Regions from separate parts of the Kosakonia oryzendophytica genome, predicted to be linked through region 3. Evidence: predicted binding sites of a transcription regulator. Region 3 holds the regulator's gene; each other region holds the start of a gene.

Region 1 (3,252 bases), 380 kb from region 3:
GTGGTTGGCCGAACATATTTTCGAGTTGTTTAATGCGCTGCGATACGGCGGACTGGGTAATACACAGCTTTTGTGCGGCGCGCTCAAACCCGCGTTCACGAATGACCGCATCAAGCGCTTGTAGTGTTCTGTAGTCCGGACGTTTCATTGTTCGCACTGTCTCCTGAAAATGATTACCCAGCACTATGACATAAATTTTTAGGAGATACAGACGAAATTGGCAGTCGCGTAATGTGACGCTGGTCACAGGGACATTTAGGGGGAGGCTGGTCTATAATGCGCCTGAAATTTCACACCACAGGTGAACGACCATGACGCAGGATGAACTCAAAAAAGCAGTGGGCTGGGCAGCGCTTAAGTATGTTGAACCCGGCACCATTGTGGGCGTAGGCACAGGCTCCACTGCCGCACACTTTATTGACGCATTAGGCACGATGAAAGGCCAGATTGAAGGCGCAGTCTCCAGTTCGGACGCTTCAACCGAGAAGTTGAAAGGCCTCGGGATTACCGTGTTCGATCTCAATGAGGTGGATCGGTTAGGCATCTACGTTGATGGTGCAGACGAAATTAATGGTCAGATGCAGATGATCAAAGGCGGCGGCGCGGCGCTAACGCGTGAGAAAATCATTGCGTCGGTCGCCGATAAGTTTATCTGCATCGCTGATGCGTCTAAGCAGGTCGACATCCTGGGGAAATTTCCGCTGCCGGTGGAAGTGATCCCGATGGCGCGCAGCGCGGTTGCCCGTGAACTGGTGAAACTGGGCGGACGCCCGGAATATCGCCAGAATGTGGTGACGGATAATGGCAACGTGATCCTCGATGTGTACGGGCTGGAGATTATCGACCCGATCGCGCTGGAAAACAGCATTAATGGTATCCCGGGCGTAGTTACCGTAGGGTTATTCGCTAACCGTGGCGCGGATGTGGCGTTGATCGGCACTGCCGATGGCGTGAAAACCATCGTAAAATGATCTGACAGGGAGGCGCCTGCCTCCCTCTAAAAAATCTGCGAGTGGCATATTTGGTGATATCTGTCACATTTTTATGCTATTTCTACGAACCATGCCAGTATTGTCCATTTTTCCAGCATTTTTATCTGCCAATTCCCGCTGTATGACATTTCTTCAGATAGCCGACGCAAACGTTCATATTGCCGCAATAGTTTTTTTTGATATGTTGACTGAAGCGGATTGCGATCTGCACAACATCACAGTCAAGACAAAAACAGGGTCGGGTAAATGGCAAAGGTATCACTGGAGAAAGACAAGATTAAATTCCTGCTGGTTGAAGGGGTTCATCAGAAGGCGCTGGATAGCCTTCGTGCGGCAGGTTATACCAACATCGAATTTCATAAGGGCGCGCTGGACAGCGAACAACTGAAAGAATCCATTCGTGATGCTCACTTTATTGGCCTGCGATCCCGTACTCAACTGACTGAAGATGTCATTGCTGCCGCTGAAAAACTGGTGGCGATTGGGTGTTTCTGTATCGGCACCAACCAGGTTAACCTCGACGCGGCTGCGAAGCGCGGCATCCCGGTGTTTAACGCGCCGTTTTCCAACACGCGTTCCGTTGCGGAACTGGTGATTGGCGAACTGCTGCTGCTGATGCGCGGGATCCCGGAAGCGAACGCCAAAGCCCATCGCGGTATCTGGAACAAGCTGGCTGTGGGCTCCTATGAAGCGCGCGGTAAAAAACTGGGCATCATCGGTTATGGTCACATTGGTACGCAGCTCGGTATTCTCGCAGAATCGCTGGGTATGCATGTTTACTTCTACGATATTGAAAACAAACTGCCGCTCGGTAACGCCACACAGGTTCAGCACCTTTCCGATTTGCTGAACATGAGCGATGTAGTGAGCCTGCACGTGCCGGAAAACAACTCCACCAAAGATATGATTGGCGTGGAAGAACTGGCGCTGATGAAACCTGGCGCGCTGCTGATTAACGCCGCACGCGGTACGGTGGTGGATATTCCGGCGCTGTGCGATGCGCTGAAACGCAAACATCTGGCGGGCGCGGCTATCGACGTGTTCCCCACAGAGCCAGCAACCAACAGCGACCCCTTCGACTCCCCGCTGTGCGAATTCGATAACGTACTGCTAACCCCGCACATTGGCGGCTCCACGCAGGAAGCGCAGGAAAACATCGGGTTAGAAGTCGCCGGTAAACTGATCAAATACTCGGACAACGGCTCAACGCTGTCTGCGGTTAACTTCCCGGAAGTTTCTCTGCCGTTGCATGGCGGTCGTCGTCTGCTGCACATCCACGAAAACCGCCCGGGTGTGCTGACTGCGCTGAACCAGATTTTTGCCAGCCAGAACATCAACATTGCTGCACAGTATCTGCAAACAACGCCGTATATGGGCTATGTGGTGGTGGATATTGAAGCCGATGAGGATGTGGCGCAGAAAGCGCTGCAGAGCATGAAAGCCATTCCTGGCACCATTCGTTCCCGTCTGCTGTTCTGATAAACCTCGCGTCTTCCTCTCCCAGGTCGGGGGAGGAAGGCTGTTACCATTCCCAGATTTTTGACGGCGTGATCACCGCAGGCAGCGGGATATCCCACTCTTCAACCGGCAGCGTGTTGACGCCCTGGCAGTCGTGGGCGTAGCCGATAGGTTGCAGACCGTACTCGCGCCAGTTTTGCAGAGTTCTGTCGTAAAAACCGCCACCCATTCCCAGACGTTGTCCGTGTTCATCAAAGGCCACCAGCGGAGTGATCAGAACATCAAGCTGATGAAGCGGCAGCACATCGCGGACGTCCAGTTTCGGCTCCTGGATTTTCAGGCGGTTGACCACCAGTTCGCTATGGGGATGATAGTGCAGAAAAAGCAGATTACCCAGGCTAAACGGATGCAATACTGGCAGGTAAACACGTTTGCCGCTGCGCCAGAGCTGTTCAATGAGCGGTTGGGTATCGAGCTCACCATCGAACGAGAGAAACAGCGCGACGGTATGCGCCATCACCACCGACGGGTACGCCATCATACGAGCGGCCGCTTGCTGTGCAAAATGTGCTTGTTGCTCAGGGGTCAGTTCCCGGCGGCGCTGGCGAATCAGTTTGCGGATTTCTTGTCGTGATGAAGGAAAATCAGGAAGTTGCGTCATGGTAGTAAGTAAAAGAAGGGAATCTCCGAGATGCCGCCGCAGGCTGTAACCCTTGAACCCTTGGTTCAAGGTGAATGTGTCGTCATGATTTTAAGGCTTCTCGGACGAACCGAGCATGCTCACCAACCATGGATCGCCACA
Region 2 (3,252 bases), 860 kb from region 3:
GTTGCCAATGCGATGGGGGTGATTTCATACCTGATTTGCGCCCTGTTGTCCTGGTTCTATTTACGCCACAGCCTGCAAGCCAAAGGAGTCAACTGATGAACCCTATTCGGTATAAAATTCACGGTAGCTTTATTCTGCAAACGCTGCTGTTGACGTTTCTGGTGCTGGCGCTGTTTGGTCCGCTGCTTAACCTGTTGATCTGGACGGTGGCGGAGAGCTGGTTCTTTCCCCATGCGTTACCGGGGCAATGGGGGTTGAAGTACTGGGGCCAGGTCTTTAGCCCTTACAGCGATGTTTCCGGATCGTTGTCGATCAGTGTACTGATTGCAGTGCTGGCGGTGATCGTCTGCCTGATCATTTCGGTGCCGGCGGGGTATGCGCTGGCGCAGCGATCCATGCCGTTGCGTGCCTTCTTTATGCTGCTATTTCTGATCCCGCAGGCATTTCCGAACCTGACGGTGTATATGAATGTGGCGCGTCTGTTTTATCAGTGGGGATTAAATGGCAGCGTTGCCGGTGTGGTACTGGTGCACAGTGTGCATGGTTTGATGTACGCCATCTGGATCAGCGTGGCGGCGTTTTCATCCGTCGATCCGCAGCTGGCACGCGCGTCGCGCAATCTTGGCGCGGGGCCGGTGTACACCTTTTTCCATATCGTCCTGCCGCAGGCCGCGCCCGGGCTGATTGCCGCCAGTATCTTTGTTTTTCTCGAGTCGCTGGATGAGTTTACTGCCACCTTCTTTGTTGGCGCGCCGGACATTACTACGCTGCCGATCCTGCTCTATACCGCCAGTATGTCCGGCAATTACCAGGTCTCATCCATTACGGCGTTGATTCTTTTGGTGCCGTCAGTGCTCTTTATGCTCATTATTCAAAGATTTATGCGCCCGGAAATGTTGTCGAAGCTGGGGAAATAGGGGGCGATATGTGCGCTGCTGGTGTGGTGAAGGTATGCTAACCGGCTGTTTGGAATGAAAAAAAGCGCCTGTCGGCGCTTTTTTTCATCAGGTAATGACCATCGGCCACTCTGGCGGTGCTTTGCGGGAGATTTCCTCCATCACCACAACCAGGTTGTGCCAGATATTGGAAAAGTCCACAACCGTCATGCCAAGCAGGCCGGTGGCAAACCAGCATGCTGCGGCCAAACCCAGACCGCTACTGATCACCGCAAGACCCACATAGTCTGCTCTGCGAAAGCGAATGTTCAGTGTACTGGCCATAAACATCAACACTGCGCTCAATATCTGCCAGCGCAACAACACGACGCTGGTGGTAAAGGTAGCCATGAAACCATCCTCAGAAGAATCAAATACCGGGCGGACTGGCGTTATGCACGAGTGGCAGAGATGACGCAGGCGTCCGCGGAGTAGCACAACAAAGTGAAACGGTGTTTTCCATTTCACGAATGTGTGAACTATATCACACTTGGTTGTTTATTCGCCAGTGTGAAAACAGGCCATTTTGTCTCTTTTTTCGTCGATATGTTGGGCTGCGTTATACCGCTATTGTCTTACGGTTATATTTAACCAGGATGGAAATTGATTTAACTTAAATTTATTGATACCGCGCCGTGAATATTTAGCAGACTTATTACTGCAATATTTACAGTTTACAAAACATCTATTATGCTTTTCTGGACAGTAGTCTCTACCTGTGAGTGATTATTCAGGGGATTTGATTTTAAGCGGCATATTCTCTACTGGCACGATTTCGTTACGTCGTTCAGTGTTGTTTTTTCGCCTGCTGTCTGGGCTAATTCGTGGGTGTGACTTTTCCTTCCTGATTCAATCATTCCAGGCCGGCCTGGTGCTTAATAACCTGCGAATGATAAAACATGAAAACAGAGATTTCCGCTGCACCTTTGGAAGATGGGACTGCGGCGCTGGCGCTGCTGGCGAAACTGATGCCGTGGCTAACCGGGAAACATTCGCTGGAAGAGATTCTTCATGCTATCAATGCGGCTTTGGGCGCAAGCCTGGTGTGGGTGCTGGTCGAGCAAGAGGGCGTGCCGCAATTCACCCGCGTGGGTGAGATAACATGCACATTGCAGGATGCGGTAACGTTGCTGGAACAGTCACAGTTACGACGGAATCTGCGTGCCTGGCGCGTTATTTGTTGGCGACGTCATGTCGGTACACTATTATTCCCTGAGAAAACTATCGTCGGTAATAAATTAAAAAGTGGCATCCTGTGTAAATTGCATGTGCAGGAGTCTGGTCTTAGTGGTTATTTCTTTGTGGCATTTCCGCAGTCCACTTTATCATTATCTGTCATGAAGAATGTCGTCATCATTTTAGTTGAAAAGCTAAAGAGTTTTCTTGTAGAGATTATTTCACGGGATCGCGCAGCAAAAGAGATACAACACGTTATCGAACAATATAAAGCGTTATTTGATCGCGCCCCGGTATTAATGAATTCCTTTGATAAAAATAACCGCTGTATTTTATGGAATGGTGAATGCGAACGTCTCTTCGGCTGGACGCTGGAGCAACTCAACCAGCAGCCCGATCCATTAGCATTGTTTTTCCCTGATCCACTGGTGCGTCAGCAAGTTCGCGCTTCGGTTAATACTTCACCGGCTGTCGACATGCACGAGTGGCACCCTGTACGCCGTGACGGCCAGGTACTGACGGTACTTTGGTCAAACATCCTGCTGCCCGATCATTCCATCCTCAGTATCGGGCTGGATATCACTGCGCGTAAAAAGGCGGAGCAGCAGATGGAGAGAAAAGCCACCATTGACGATCTGACGGGATGCTACAACCGATTTGCTATCCTGCAACATTTAAAAGCGTTGCTGGTCAGTTGTAATCCAAGCGATCCACGTAGTCATTTCAGTCTGTTAATGCTCGATCTTGATCACTTCAAGAATATCAACGATCGCTGGGGACACCTCACGGGCGATGCGGCACTGATCCATTTCTGCGATAAGATCCGTGAGCATAGCGATCCCTCCTGGTTGTTTGGGCGATTGGGTGGTGAGGAATTTCTGATTTTGATGCCGTACACCAGTAGCAAATCGGCATTGCGTTTTAGCCAAAAAATGCGTGCTACCTTAACGCAAACGCCATTATTAAGCATTGGTGAAAAGATCACCTTATCCTTTAGCGCTGGTTTAGTATTTGTCACCAGCGACCAGGTGGATACTTCAGTTTTACTTACGCTTGCAGACAATGCGTTGTACGATGCGAAGCGTGCCGGACGCAGTAAAACCGTGATTGCTGGAGCCTTTTGATAAATAAAGGAGGAATT
Region 3 (3,252 bases):
AGAGTTTTGTGGTGATCCATTTCCGCAATCTGGAAGGGATAGATTACCCGTGGTTATTAGCGATGCTGCAAGGTTCGTTTATTTCCCATATGGACACGCTGGTGGTGCCGGGCGGCAAGATGGGGCTGGCGATGGAGCTGATTATGACACCACTGGTGCAACGGCTGATGGAAGGGAAAAAGATCAAATAGCAGTGGTCGAATTATGCCCGGTAAGCCTGACGCTACCGGGCATCGTCCGTCAGGCTTCGATGACTTCGTAGGAATGGGTGATGTTCACCGCTTTTTCCAGCATCAACGCTACGGAGCAATACTTCTCCGCCGACAGATCCACCGCCCGGGAAACCGCCGCATCTTTCAGATCGTGGCCGGTGACAATAAAGTGCAGATTGATATGCGTAAACAGACGCGGCGCTTCTTCGCGACGTTCCGACGTCAGTTTCACTTCGCAGTCCGTCACGTTATGACGCCCTTTTTGCAGGATAGAAACCACGTCGATCGCGCTGCATCCGCCTGCGGCCATCAGCACCATTTCCATCGGGCTTGGCGCTTTGTCACCTGAGTTGCCGTCCATCAGGATTTGGTGACCCGATGCGGACTCACCGAGGAACGTTAACCCTTCCACCCATTTCACACGAGCCTGCATTTTGATTTACTCCGGAGTTGCAATTTTCTTTACAGATTACGCGCACATAACAAAAGTCGCAACGGAAGGCGACCTGCGTCATGCTGAAGCGAGACACCAGGAGACATGCGGTAAAAGCTATGCTAAAACAATCTGGATGCTACAGAGATACATTGACATTACGCATGTACGCAAAGGACATCATTGATTAGAGGCCGCAGATAACGCTGACGGTCCACTTCCGAGGATTTTGGAAGCGAAGACACGAAGTCGAATGATAGCGTGTTTAGATTGCAACCCCAGACGCAGGGTGCACATCCTGTGTCTGGAGACAGCTTATAACAGAGGATAATCGCGCATGGTGCTTGGCAAACCGCAAACAGACCCGACTCTCGAATGGTTCTTGTCTCATTGCCACATTCATAAGTACCCGTCGAAGAGCACGCTGATTCACCAGGGTGAAAAAGCGGAAACGTTGTATTACATCGTCAAAGGCTCAGTGGCAGTGCTGATCAAGGATGAGGAAGGGAAAGAGATGATTCTCTCCTACCTGAATCAGGGAGACTTTATCGGTGAACTGGGACTGTTCGAAGAAGGTCAGGAGCGCAGTGCATGGGTACGCGCTAAGACCGCATGTGAAGTGGCCGAAATCTCCTACAAAAAATTCCGTCAGTTGATCCAGGTTAACCCGGACATTCTGATGCGTCTCTCCTCGCAAATGGCGCGCCGCCTGCAGGTCACGTCGGAGAAAGTGGGTAACCTCGCCTTCCTGGACGTAACAGGTCGTATCGCACAAACACTGTTGAACCTGGCGAAACAGCCGGATGCCATGACCCACCCGGACGGCATGCAAATTAAAATTACCCGTCAGGAAATTGGTCAGATCGTCGGTTGCTCCCGTGAAACGGTGGGCCGTATTCTGAAAATGCTGGAAGATCAGAACCTGATCTCCGCCCACGGTAAAACCATCGTGGTTTACGGAACCCGTTAATCCGCAAAACGGCGCGTTGATCATCCGGCGCGCCGTTTTTGTTTCCTCATGTGGCGCAGGCTGATTTATCACCCCGAAATCAACTATGCACTGCGACAAACGCTGGTGTTATGTTTGCCCGTGGCGATTGGGTTAATCGTCGGCCATCTCCAACAGGGCCTGCTGTTTTCTCTGGTTCCTGCCTGCTGCAATATTGCCGGTCTTGATACCCCGCATAAACGCTTCTTTAAACGTCTGATTATTGGCGGTTCGCTGTTTGCCGGATGCAGTCTTGCCGTACAGCTTCTGCTGGCCGAAGCCCTGCCTCTGCCGCTGATTTTTACCGTTCTCACTTTACTGCTCGGTGTGACCGCCGAGATCAGCGCATTGCACGGGCGGCTGCTGCCTGCGTCGCTGATAGCCGCCATCTTCACGCTGAGTCTTGCGGGCAGTATGCCCGTGTGGGAGCCCCTGCTAATTTATGCACTGGGTACACTCTGGTACGGCGCGTTTAACTGGTTCTGGTTCTGGATGTGGCGCGAACAGCCGCTGCGCGAATCACTCAGCCTGCTCTACCGGCAACTGGCTGATTATTGCGAAGCCAAATACAGCTTGTTGACGCAACATGCCGATCCGGAAAAAGCCTTGCCGCCGCTACTCGCACGCCAACAAAAAGCGGTGGATATGATAAGTACGTGCTATCAGCAACTGCATATGCTGGCGGCCAATCAACACAATGATTACAAACGTCTGCTGCGCGTCTTCCAGATGGCGTTGGATTTACAGGAGCATATTTCTGTCAGCCTGCACCAGCCGGAAGAGGTGCAAAAACTGGTGGAACAGACCCATGCTGAACAGGTGATCCGCTGGAATGCACAAACCGTCTCCGCCCGCCTGCGCGTCCTGGCGGATGACATTCTCTATCATCGCTATCCGACACGTTTCACCATGGACAAGCAGGTTGGCGCGCTGGAAAAAATCGCCCGCCAGCATCCGGAAAACCCGGTCGGTCAGTTTTGCGCCTGGCACTTTAGCCGTATCGCCCGTGTGCTGCGAACCCAACGTCCGCTCTATCTGCGCGATTTAATGGCAGAAAAGCAGCGGCGCCTGCCGCTCATTCCGGCGCTCAAAAGTTATTTATCATTGAAATCTGCGGCGTTGCGTAATGCTGCGCGTATCAGCGTGATGCTCAGCATTGCCAGTCTGATGGGGAGCGCACTGCATTTGCCGAAGCCGTACTGGATCATGATGACTATCATGTTTGTGACGCAAAATGGCTATGGTGCAACACGGGTGCGTATTGTGCACCGGGCGGCCGGCACGCTCGCCGGGCTGATGATTGCCGGGATTGCCCTGCACTTTCACGTACCGCTCGGCGTCACGCTGGCGGCCATGTTGCTGATCACCCTGATAAGCTATCTGATCATCCGTAAGAACTACGGCTGGGCGATGGTCGGCTTTACCATTACCGCCGTGTATACCCTGCAACTGCTGACGCTCAACGGCGAGGAGTTTATTGTCGCCAGACTGATCGATACGCTGCTCGGTTGCCTGATTGCCTTCGGCGGCATGGTCTGGCTATGGCCGCAATGGCAAAGTGGTCTGTTGCGGCAGAACGCTCATGACGCGCTGGAAACCTACCAGGAGGCTATTCGCCT
Region 4 (3,252 bases), 1.2 Mb from region 3:
CCAGCCACTGCGGGTATTGCCCCAGTAGCTGTACACGCACCAACGTACCGGAAGGCGTGCGGCTTTGTCGGTGCAGTTCAGGGCAGATTTTATAAAATGATTTTACCGGCAGCAGTTGATCCACCACCCGCAAAAACTCGGTGATGCAATGATCGTAATCGTTAACCCCGGTAAGCAGCTCGCGCACCAGCGAATCGAGCACACCTTCCATTGGCGCCAGTAATACACGCATAAATCACCCCAAAAAATGAGGCGCCATAGTAGCGCCTCTGTCACGGCGTGGAAAGTGCCTTTATCGGGCGGAAAAACTACACTTGCCGGTAGCCCGCGGGGAAAATCTTGTGGGAATGCATAACGTTCCAGAATGGAATGTTTGGTATGCTCACAATTCATGATGTGATCAGTAGCACGTTTTTAGCTTTAATTGTATGATGAATGCGTTTCAGCAAGGGCTTTCACCATGAGTAAATCATTGAATATTATTTGGCAATATCTGCGTGCTTTTGTACTTATCTACGCCTGCCTGTACGCAGGGATCTATATCGCGTCACTTCTGCCCATCACGATTCCCGGCAGCATTATCGGTATGCTGATCATGTTCGTACTGCTGGCGCTACAAATCCTGCCCGCGAAGTGGGTCAATCCGGGCTGCTATCTCTTGATCCGTTATATGGCGCTGCTGTTTGTGCCTATCGGGGTTGGCGTGATGCAGTATTACGACCTGCTACGCGCGCAATTTGGTCCCATTATTGTTTCCTGCGCAGTCAGTACGGTGATTGTATTTCTGGTGGTGAGCTGGAGCACTCATCTGGCGCATGGTGAACGTAAAATCGCCGGGCAAGAAGGTGATAAAGAATGATGACGTATATTTGGTGGTCGTTGCCACTGACGCTGGCGGTCTTTTTTGCCGCCCGAAAACTTGCCGCGCGTTTCAAAATGCCGCTGCTGAACCCGCTGCTTGTCGCCATGGTGGTGATCATTCCCATCCTGCTGCTAACCGGTATCCCTTACGATCACTACTTTCAGGGCAGCAAAATCCTCAACGATCTGCTGCAACCTGCGGTGGTCGCACTGGCCTTCCCGCTTTATGAGCAGTTGCACCAGATCCGTGCGCGCTGGAAATCGATTATCACCATCTGCTTTTGCGGTAGCCTGGTGGCAATGATTTCCGGTACCGCCATCGCCCTGCTGATGGGGGCAACGCCGGAAATCGCCGCATCGGTGTTGCCAAAATCCGTCACGACACCGATTGCGATGGCCGTGGGGGGCAGCATCGGTGGCATTCCCGCCATCAGCGCCGTCTGCGTGATTTTCGTTGGCGTGCTGGGAGCGGTCTTCGGTCATACTTTTCTCAATCTTATGCGCATACATACCAAATCCGCCCGCGGGCTGGCGATGGGTACGGCTTCGCATGCGCTGGGCACCGCGCGCTGCGCCGAAGTGGATTATCAGGAAGGGGCATTCAGTTCACTGGCATTAGTGATCTGTGGGATTATTACTTCGCTGGTGGCTCCGTTTCTGTTTCCATTGATCATGGCTGTATTGCGATAAACTTTGCGATTGGTCGCGCAATTTTAATTTCAGTTTCATAAGTTGCACATGCAATGTGATAAAAATCACACATAATCACCCTGTTGCCCCGTAAACTACGGTTCCAATACACGATTATGAGGCAACGCCATGCATTCACGTTTTCACACTGCGTTTTCCGGGCTTGCGGGAGATTTGCAAACCGCGCTGGCGCCTCTGCTGGCGGATGAGCACTTCCCCGCTATGCTGAGCGCGGCGCAGGTGGCGACTTTGCGTAGCGCCACCGGCATGGATGAAGATACACTGGCCTTTGCGCTGTTACCGCTTGCAGCGGCCTGCGCCCGCACCGATTTGTCGCATTTCAATGTTGGCGCTATTGCCCGTGGCGTCAGTGGCATCTGGTACTTTGGCGCCAATATGGAGTTCCGCGGTGCAACGATGCAACAAACTGTACACGCCGAGCAGAGCGCCATCAGCCATGCCTGGCTGCGCGGCGAAAAAGCCCTCTCTTCCGTCACCGTGAACTACACCCCTTGCGGGCATTGCCGCCAGTTTATGAATGAACTGAACAGCGGGCTGACCCTGCGCATTAACCTGCCGGGACGCGCCCCCCATACGCTGGGCGATTACCTGCCGGACGCTTTTGGCCCAAAAGACTTGGAGATCAAAACGTTATTGATGGACGAGCAGAACCATGGTTTTGCTGTGAGCGGAGAACCGTTAGCACAAGCAGCGATCAGCGCAGCGAACCGCAGCCACTCCCCTTACACGCATTCTCCTTCCGGGGTTGCGCTCGAATGTCGTGATGGGCGTATTTTCTGCGGCAGTTATGCGGAAAATGCCGCTTTCAACCCGACACTGCCACCGTTGCAGGGCGCACTAAACTTGCTCAATCTGAGTGGTTTTGATTACGCAGATATTCAACACGCGCTGCTGGCTGAACGCGCTGATGCGCCACTCACACAGTGGGATGCAACCGTCGCCACGCTGCGTGCATTGGGCTGCCAGCACACCGACCGCGTACTGCTTGCATAATGTCTGTCACTGCGGGTTCACGCCCGCAGTGATGAAAAAGCCCGCAATTGAACCTCTGTTTCTTGCGCTTGCCGGACGGGTAAAGTAGCCTGAGTTAAATTTCAAACCTGTACCGAGTCTCCTGCATGTTAAAGCGTTTGCTATACAGCCTGTTAGTCCTGATCGGCTTACTGCTGTTAACGGCGCTGGGTCTTGATCGCTGGATGAGCTGGAAAACCTCGCCCTATATCTATGACGATTTGCAGGATCTGCCCTGGCGGCAGGTGGGCGTTGTGCTTGGCACCGCGAAATACTACCGCACGGGTGTTATCAATCAATATTACCGTTACCGTATTCAGGGCGCGCTGAACGCCTATAACAGCGGTAAGGTCAACTACCTGTTGCTCAGCGGCGATAACGCGATGCAAAGCTATAATGAGCCGATGACCATGCGTAAGGATTTGATTGCCGCAGGTGTCGATCCCTCCGACATCGTGCTCGACTATGCTGGTTTTCGCACCCTCGATTCGATTGTCCGTACGCGTAAGGTCTTTGATACCAACGATTTCATCATTATCACCCAGCGTTTCCACTGTGAGCGTGCGTTGTTTATCGCCCAGCATATGGGGATCCAGGCGCAGTGTTACGCCGTGCCATCGCCAAAAGATATGTGGAGCGTTCGGGTGCGGGAATTCGGTGCGCGGCTCG

Evidence for each region. The regulator CRP, encoded in region 3, controls carbon source genes, mostly activating them, when cyclic AMP is high. The targets are predictions, from matches to a motif close to ATGTGANNNNNNTCACAT.
Region 1: serA (phosphoglycerate dehydrogenase) is a predicted target of CRP. The motif match lies at 1,191-1,208, and genes of this name have one in related genera.
Region 2: O9K67_RS22790 (YjcB family protein) is a predicted target of CRP. The motif match lies at 1,408-1,425, and genes of this name have one in related genera.
Region 4: cdd (cytidine deaminase) is a predicted target of CRP. The motif match lies at 1,605-1,622, and genes of this name have one in related genera.

Annotation. Positions count from the first base shown of each region.
Region 1 is NZ_CP115659.1:847,623-850,874, forward strand. Features, by position in the region: gene argP (DNA-binding transcriptional regulator ArgP) at 1-148, opposite strand, end outside; gene rpiA (ribose-5-phosphate isomerase RpiA) at 312-971, shown strand; gene serA (phosphoglycerate dehydrogenase) at 1,239-2,471, shown strand; gene O9K67_RS04120 (5-formyltetrahydrofolate cyclo-ligase) at 2,515-3,111, opposite strand; RNA gene ssrS (6S RNA) at 3,130-3,252, opposite strand, start outside.
Region 2 is NZ_CP115659.1:4,725,718-4,728,969, reverse strand. Features, by position in the region: gene O9K67_RS22800 (ABC transporter permease) at 1-96, shown strand, start outside; gene O9K67_RS22795 (ABC transporter permease) at 96-917, shown strand; gene O9K67_RS22790 (YjcB family protein) at 1,005-1,286, opposite strand; gene O9K67_RS22785 (GGDEF domain-containing protein) at 1,835-3,235, shown strand.
Region 3 is NZ_CP115659.1:463,590-466,841, reverse strand. Features, by position in the region: gene O9K67_RS02135 (phosphoribulokinase) at 1-191, shown strand, start outside; gene O9K67_RS02130 (OsmC family protein) at 241-645, opposite strand; gene crp (cAMP-activated global transcriptional regulator CRP) at 983-1,615, shown strand; gene O9K67_RS02120 (YccS/YhfK family putative transporter) at 1,664-3,252, shown strand, end outside.
Region 4 is NZ_CP115659.1:1,705,291-1,708,542, reverse strand. Features, by position in the region: gene dusC (tRNA dihydrouridine(16) synthase DusC) at 1-232, opposite strand, end outside; gene O9K67_RS08265 (CidA/LrgA family protein) at 461-859, shown strand; gene O9K67_RS08260 (CidB/LrgB family autolysis modulator) at 856-1,551, shown strand; gene cdd (cytidine deaminase) at 1,681-2,565, shown strand; gene sanA (outer membrane permeability protein SanA) at 2,691-3,252, shown strand, end outside.